3 regions of the Streptomyces sp. NPDC088147 genome follow, and region 1 is predicted to be linked to each of the others. Evidence: riboswitches for the same ligand, from Rfam matches in the RefSeq annotation. Region 1 holds a riboswitch; each other region holds the start of a gene.
The links. Region 1 has a riboswitch for S-adenosylmethionine ahead of ACIOGX_RS26725 (glutathione S-transferase family protein). Riboswitches for the same ligand answer to the same signal wherever they lie in the genome.

Region 2: it holds a riboswitch for S-adenosylmethionine, as region 1 does, so the genes downstream of both, ACIOGX_RS09075 (aminotransferase class V-fold PLP-dependent enzyme) here and ACIOGX_RS26725 (glutathione S-transferase family protein) in region 1, are expected to answer to the same signal.
Region 3: it holds a riboswitch for S-adenosylmethionine, as region 1 does, so the genes downstream of both, thrC (threonine synthase) here and ACIOGX_RS26725 (glutathione S-transferase family protein) in region 1, are expected to answer to the same signal.

What each region holds. Positions count from the first base shown of each region.
Region 1 is NZ_JBIUSY010000008.1:91,797-94,038, forward strand. Features, by position in the region: gene ACIOGX_RS26715 (LLM class flavin-dependent oxidoreductase) at 1-577, opposite strand, end outside; gene ACIOGX_RS26720 (putative leader peptide) at 653-769, opposite strand; SAM riboswitch class IV at 1,026-1,169, shown strand; gene ACIOGX_RS26725 (glutathione S-transferase family protein) at 1,432-2,214, shown strand.
Region 2 is NZ_JBIUSY010000002.1:870,546-872,787, forward strand. Features, by position in the region: gene trpD (anthranilate phosphoribosyltransferase) at 1-836, shown strand, start outside; SAM riboswitch class IV at 1,073-1,190, shown strand; gene ACIOGX_RS09075 (aminotransferase class V-fold PLP-dependent enzyme) at 1,388-2,242, shown strand, end outside.
Region 3 is NZ_JBIUSY010000005.1:512,756-514,997, forward strand. Features, by position in the region: gene thrC (threonine synthase) at 1-1,076, opposite strand, end outside; SAM riboswitch class I at 1,094-1,223, opposite strand; gene ACIOGX_RS20265 (glucosyl-3-phosphoglycerate synthase) at 1,392-2,242, shown strand, end outside.

The DNA.
Region 1 (2,242 bases):
CCGCGTCGTCCTCCCAGCTGTCCCAGAGCCGGCGCACGACCTCGACGTAGTCCGCGGCCTCGTCGAAGGCATCGTCCACGACTTCGCGTACCACGGGCGTGTCGTAGTCCTCCCGGCGGAACGGCGGGAACGTACGGCGTCCGAAGTGCGCGGCCTCGTTCTGGCGTGCCGTGATCTGTACACGCAGGCCCGCGCGGCCGGTGCTCACATAGTCGAGGGTGGCGATCGCCTTGGAGATGTGGAACGGCTCGGTGTGGGTGGCCACGACCGTCGGCACCACACCGATGTGGTGCGTCAGCGGGGCGACCCGCGCGGCGATGAGGACGGCGTCCAGACGGCCGCGGACCTGGTCGGTGCGGCCGTCGGGTTCGGTGAAGGAGGAGGACTGGAGGCCGAGCGCGTCCTCGATGGTCACGAAGTCGAGCAGACCGCGCTCGGCCTCGGTCACGAGGTCGGTCCAGTAGGCGGCGGTGAGCAGTTCACCGGGGCGGGCGACGGGCTCGCGCCAGGCGGCCGGGTGCCAGCCGGCACCGTCGAGGGCGACGGCGAGGTGCAGCGGGGAGGGTGACGAGGACAAGGGAGTGACGCCTTCCTGATCAGCCGTACGAGGGAGCCGACACCCGTACTCAGGGTGCGGCTGGAGGACAACAGGTCACGAGCAACAGAGCGCGCCGGCCACGCGCAGCAGGTCGATGTGTGTCCGGGAGTACAGATGCAGGCGGCGGGGCGGGGCGGGTTTCACGGCACGGCGGCAGGACACGGGACGCATGTACCTCACCTCCGCCCTTCCGGCCCGGCGGCCCCAGGGCCCCGGGGCCTTGCCGGCCTCACGCCGGCGGCTCCCTCAGAGCTCGCCGCACGGAACTGAACAACGACAACAGCGCGGCTATTCCCTTTCTTCCGGCCGCCGGGATTTCTTCTCCTTCCCGCCGGCCCGCTGCGCGTCGACGCGAGTGACCATCAGGTGAGACCGTGCGCCCGGCTTTCTTGACGGCGTCACGGAGCGCACCGAGACTGATGTGGACGGTCACGATTGTCAGCGCCACGGCGCGGGTTCGCCCGCTCATGTGGTCATCGGCCCCGGCCCGCCGACAGGCAACCCTTCCACCGCGACGGGGTGCTCCGGGTGACGACCGGGTCCCGCCGGCGCGGCGGGGCAAGCGCGGTCTCGCGTCTCGCGAGCCCCGGAGGTGGGAACGGGTGGCAATGCCCAGGAACGGCTTGACGAGGCGCCTGCACATCGATCTGTTGCGTGTCTCCAGCGCTTACTGATCCGCCGACGGTCCGTGCGGTCCGGATCCGTGCGATCCCGGACCTGTGCGATCCCGGACCCGTGTGATCCGGACCCGTGCGAAAAGCGCAGTCGCTCCGCATCCGGCCGCTGGTGCCCACAAGGCGGCGGTGGCTTCCTCGTTCCCCCAAGGGAGAGTCATGCCCGAGACAGCTTTGCGTAGTTCCAGCACGGCCACCTCCGGTGGCTGTCACCAGAGTCCGTCCGCGTCGAGGCCTCGCCCCAGGGGAGCCACCGCGTCGCCCCGCCCGCACCGCTTCCCCAGCCGGATCGGTGTCGGTCTTGCCGGTGGCTTCTACCCGGCGCCGCACCGCTACGATCTCTACCTGTCGGCGTGTTGTCCCCGCTCACTGCGCATCTCGATCACCCTCGACCTGCTCGGCCTGAAGGACACGGTCGGCACCATGCTCCTGACGCATCCCACCGAGACGCCCGACGCCTTCGCCTCACTGCGCGGCGCGTACGAGGCCACGGTGCATCACTACGACGGGCCGCTGACCGCGCCCGCGCTGCGCGACCGCTGGAGCGGACGCATCGTCAGCAACGACACCGACGGTATCCTCCGCGACCTCGCGAGCCTGTTCTCCGGCCACGACGAAGCCCGCCCCTCCCCCCTCGGCCCGCCGGCCCTCGCTCCGGACATCGACGCCCTCCGCGACCTGCTGGACCGGAACATCACCCCGGCTGCCCAGCCCTCGGGACGATCGGCGGCGCTGAGCCTGCTGGACCGTCAACTCACCTCGCGGCCGTATGTGTTGGGCGGAGATCTGACGGCTGCGGACGTGGACCTGTGGGTGGCGCTCGTCCATCTCGGCCCGGCCGGCACCCTCAGCTCGTACCCCCGGCTCCGGGACTACGTACGCCGCCTGGGCGACCACCCGGCCTTCCGGGGCAGGATCGAGGCGGTACCCGACGCGGCGTGAGCCCCGGCGGGACCGTGGTGGTCGACTC
Region 2 (2,242 bases), on a different contig from region 1:
ACGCGCACGCCAACCTGATCGAGGTGCCCGGCAGGACCGTCGACATCGTCGGCACCGGCGGCGACGGCGCCAAGACCGTCAATATCTCGACCATGTCGTCGATCGTGGTCGCCGGCACCGGCGCGAAGGTCGTCAAGCACGGCAACCGCGCCGCGTCCTCGGCGAGCGGAGCCTCCGACGTACTGGAGAAGCTCGGCGTCAACCTGGAACTGACCCCCCAGCGGGTCGCCGAGGTCGCCGAGGAAGCGGGCATCACCTTCTGCTTCGCCGTGAAGTTCCACCCCGCGCTGCGCCATGTGGCCGCCGCGCGAGGCGAGTTGGGCATCCGTACCACCTTCAACTTCCTGGGCCCGCTCACCAACCCGGCGAAGGTACGCGCGCAGGCGACGGGCGTCGCCGACGCCCGGATGGCACCGATCGTCGCGGGCGTACTGGCCGAGCGCGGCTCCTCCGCGCTGGTCTTCCGCGGCGACGACGGCCTCGACGAGCTGACGACCACCGCGACGTCGCGGGTATGGGTCGTCCGCGACGGCAAGGTGTCCGAGGAGACGTTCGACCCGCGGGACGTGGGCCTGGACGTGGTGCCCGTGGAGGCGCTGCGCGGCGCGGACGCGTCGTACAACGCGGATGTCGCGCGGCGGCTGCTGGCGGGGGAGACGGGGCCGGTGCGGGACGCGGTGCTGCTGAACTCGGCGGCGGCGCTGGTGGCGCTGGATCCGACGGGGGAGTCGCTGGAGGCGCAGCTGTCGGCGGGGATGGAGAGGGCGGCGGAGTCGATCGACTCGGGCGAGGCGGGGCGGGCTCTCGCCCGCTGGATCGCGTCGTCGCATTCGTAGCGCCGCGCCTCCCTGGCGGGGGGCGTGGTCCGGGGCGCGTAAGGGTGCGTTTCGGCGGCTGCCGGTTTCCGGGTGCGGGTTGCTGGGTGTGGGTACGGGTGCGTTTCGGCTGGGGCCGGTGGTCGGGGTGCGGGTTGTCGCCGTTCCCGGGCCCCGGCCCACGACAGCGAGACCGCGACCCGGCGACCGCACCCACCCCCACCCCCCCGCCACCCCTATGGCATAATCTCCGGCAAGGTCATGAGCGACAGCGATTAAGGCCCCGGCTCGCTGTCCGGCAACCCTCCGTCCGTGGCGGGGTGCCCCGGGTGAAGACCAGGCCGTAGGCAGCGAGGTCTGCGGCAAGCGCGGACCCCTGCCACCTTTGGGGTCCTGGTCCTCAAGGGAGCAGTCTCGTGAGCAAGCGAATGCGTTAGGGCGATCGCGCCCCCTCTTCAACACCTCCGCACGGTGACCCGTGCGTCGAGGCACACCCCCGCCAGCATCGCGGCGCAGCCGCGCACCGCGGGGACTTGAAGCCGTTCCGACTTGTCCCGCCGGGAGATATCGCCATGTCCGCACGCCCGAACGCCGTCACCACGACCCTCTCCGACGACCCCGCCTGCGCCGCCCCGCTGCCGGTGCTCGGGCGTGAGGTGAGCGTCCCGCTCGTCACCGGTGGCGAGGTCACCTACGCCGCGCTCGACTACGCCGCCAGTGCTCCCGCCCTTCAGCGGGTGTGGGACGACGTCGCCGCGTACGCTCCGTACTACGGCAGTGTCCACCGGGGCGCCGGTTATCTCTCGCAGCTCTCCACGGATCTGTTCGAGAACAGCCGCCGCACGGTCGCGGAGTTCCTCGGCTGCCGCCCCGATGACCAGGTCGTCTTCACCCGCTCGACCACCGACTCGCTCAATCTGCTGGCGGCCGTGCTCCCCGCGGAGTGCGAGGTGTTCGTGTTCGAGACCGAGCATCACGCGTCCCTGCTGCCGTGGCGGGACGCGCAGGTGACGTATCTGAACGCTCCCAGGACGCCGGGCGAGGCCGTCGCCACGCTGGAGCGGGCACTCGCCGGGCGGGGGACCGCGGGGCCGGCGCTGGTCTGTGTGACCGGTGCGTCCAATGTGACCGGCGAGCTGTGGCCCGTACGGGAGTTGGCCGCCGCCGCGCACGCGGGGGGTGCCCGTATCGTGCTGGACGCCGCTCAGCTCGCGCCGCACCACCCCGTGGACATCGCCGAGCTGGAGGTCGACTGGGTGGCCTTCTCCGGGCACAAGCTGTACGCGCCGTTCGGTTCCGGGGTGCTCGCGGGGCGGGCCGACTGGCTCCAGGACGCGGAGCCGTATCTCGCCGGGGGCGGCGCCAGCCGTAAGGTGGCGCGCCGGGCCGATGGCGGGGTGGAGGTCGACTGGCACACCACGGCGGCC
Region 3 (2,242 bases), on a different contig from region 1:
AGCAGCTTGATCGCGTCGACGATCTGCTCGTCGGTGACGTCCTCGACGGCGCCGCCGGTACGGCGGGCGATGTCCAGGACGTACGGGCCGTCGGCCGGGTTGCCGATCGCCAGGGACTTGGCGATGGTGTCCGGCTTCTGCGGCCGTACGACGTCGTGTCCGGCCTTGAAGGCGGTGGACACCGGCGAGCAGCCCTCGGCCTGGGCGCCGAAGATCTTGTACGGCTTGTCCTCGACCAGACCGAGCTTGATCAGTTCCTGGAGACCCTTGTCGATCTTCGTGAGCTGCGAGCCCGAGGCGATCGGGACGACGATCTGGTCGGGCAGCCGCCAGCCGAGCTGCTCGCAGATCTCGTACGCCAGCGTCTTGGAGCCCTCGCCGTAGTACGGGCGCAGGTTGACGTTGACGAAGCCCCAGCCCTCGCCGAGCGGGTCGCCGATCAGCTCGGAACAGAAGCGGTTGACGTCGTCGTAGTTGCCCTCGATGCCGACGAGTTCACCGCCGTACACCGCCGCCATGACGACCTTGCCCTGCTCCAGGTCGTGCGGGATGAAGACGCAGGAACGGAAGCCGGCGCGGGCGGCGGCGGCGCCGACGGCACCGGCCAGATTGCCCGTGGAGGAGCAGGAGAGCGTGGTGAATCCGAAGGCGCGGGCGGCCTCGACGGCGATGGCGACGACACGGTCCTTGAAGGAGTGCGTCGGGTTGCCGGAGTCGTCCTTGATGTGGAGGGAGCCGGTGACGCCCAGTTCACGGGCGAGGTTGTCGGCCTTGACGAGCTTGGTGAAGCCGGGGTTGATGTTGGGCTTCGTGGCCACGTCGGCGGGGACGGGCAGCAGCGGCGCGTAGCGCCAGATGTTGTCCGGGCCCTCGGCGATGCGCTTCTTCAGCTCTTCGGGGGTGCCGCTCGGCAGGTCGTACGCGACTTCGAGCGGCCCGAAACAGTCGGCGCAGGCGAAGATCGGTCCGAGGTCGAAGCGCTGTCCGCATTCGCGGCACGAGAGTGCGGCGGCGGGTCCGAGATCAACGGCGCCGGTGTCGGAGCCGGTGTTCTGTTCGGCGGTCTGCACAGCCATGGAGGCGAGGCCCTTTCTCCTCATCTTCCTCGCGACGTACTTCGCCACGAGACGGAATTGGCACCTTCCCCACCGTGACCTCGAATGGTCGGCGGGAGGGTTGCCGGGACTTCAACGGGCCGTTCCCTCAGTCCCTCTGGATGAGCGCTATGGCACCGGACCCGGGGTCCGGTGCGTTTTTCCACGTAACGACCCCCGGCATGCGTGGGTCATTCGTGTTGTTCAAGACTGTAACCGAAGGAACGGACGGTTGAGATAGTGGTCCGCACCGCGAGATGGATCACGTTCATGGCACACGCACAGGGAGTACCGACCGTGCTGGAAGAGGTGGAGCACTGGCTGACCAGGCGTTCCTGGTCCGTGGCCGACCGCCCGCTCGACCGGCTGATGGTGGCGAAGGCCGCGCGCGGGACGACGGTGAGTGTGGTCCTTCCGGCGCTGAACGAGGAGGAGACGGTCGGCGAGATCGTGTCCGTGATCCGGCGCGAACTGATGGAGCGGGTGCGGCTCGTCGATGAACTGGTGGTGGTCGATTCCGGTTCCACCGACCGTACGGCCGCGGTCGCCGAGGCGGCGGGAGCGCGCGTGGAGCACCGGGACGCGATACTGCCGCGGCTGCCGGCCCTGCCCGGCAAGGGCGAGGTGCTGTGGCGGTCGCTGCTGGTGACGAGCGGCGAGGTCGTGTGCTTCGTGGACGCCGATCTGCGGAGGTTTTCGGCCGATTTCGTGTCGGGGATCGTGGGGCCGCTGCTGACCGACCAGGACGTGCAGTTCGTCAAGGCGATGTACGACCGCCCGCTGCTCCAGCCCGCGGCTGGACACCCCGGTCAGGGAGACCGGGAGAGCCAGGGTGGCCAGGGGAGCCAGGAAGGTCGGGGGAGCCAGGGCGGTCAGGGCGGGCGCGTGACCGAGTTGGTGGCCCGGCCGCTGCTCAATCTGCACTGGCCCCGGCTGGCCGGTTTCGTACAGCCGCTCGGTGGTGAGTACGCGGCGCGGCGCTCGCTGCTGGAACGGCTGCCGTTCCCCGTCGGGTACGGCGTGGAGCTGGGGCTGCTCGTGGACGCGCTGCACACGGCGGGTCTCGACGCGCTGGGGCAGGTCGACGTCGGGGTGCGGATCCACCGCCACCAGGACGAACGGGCGCTGGGGCGGATGGCCGCGGCGAT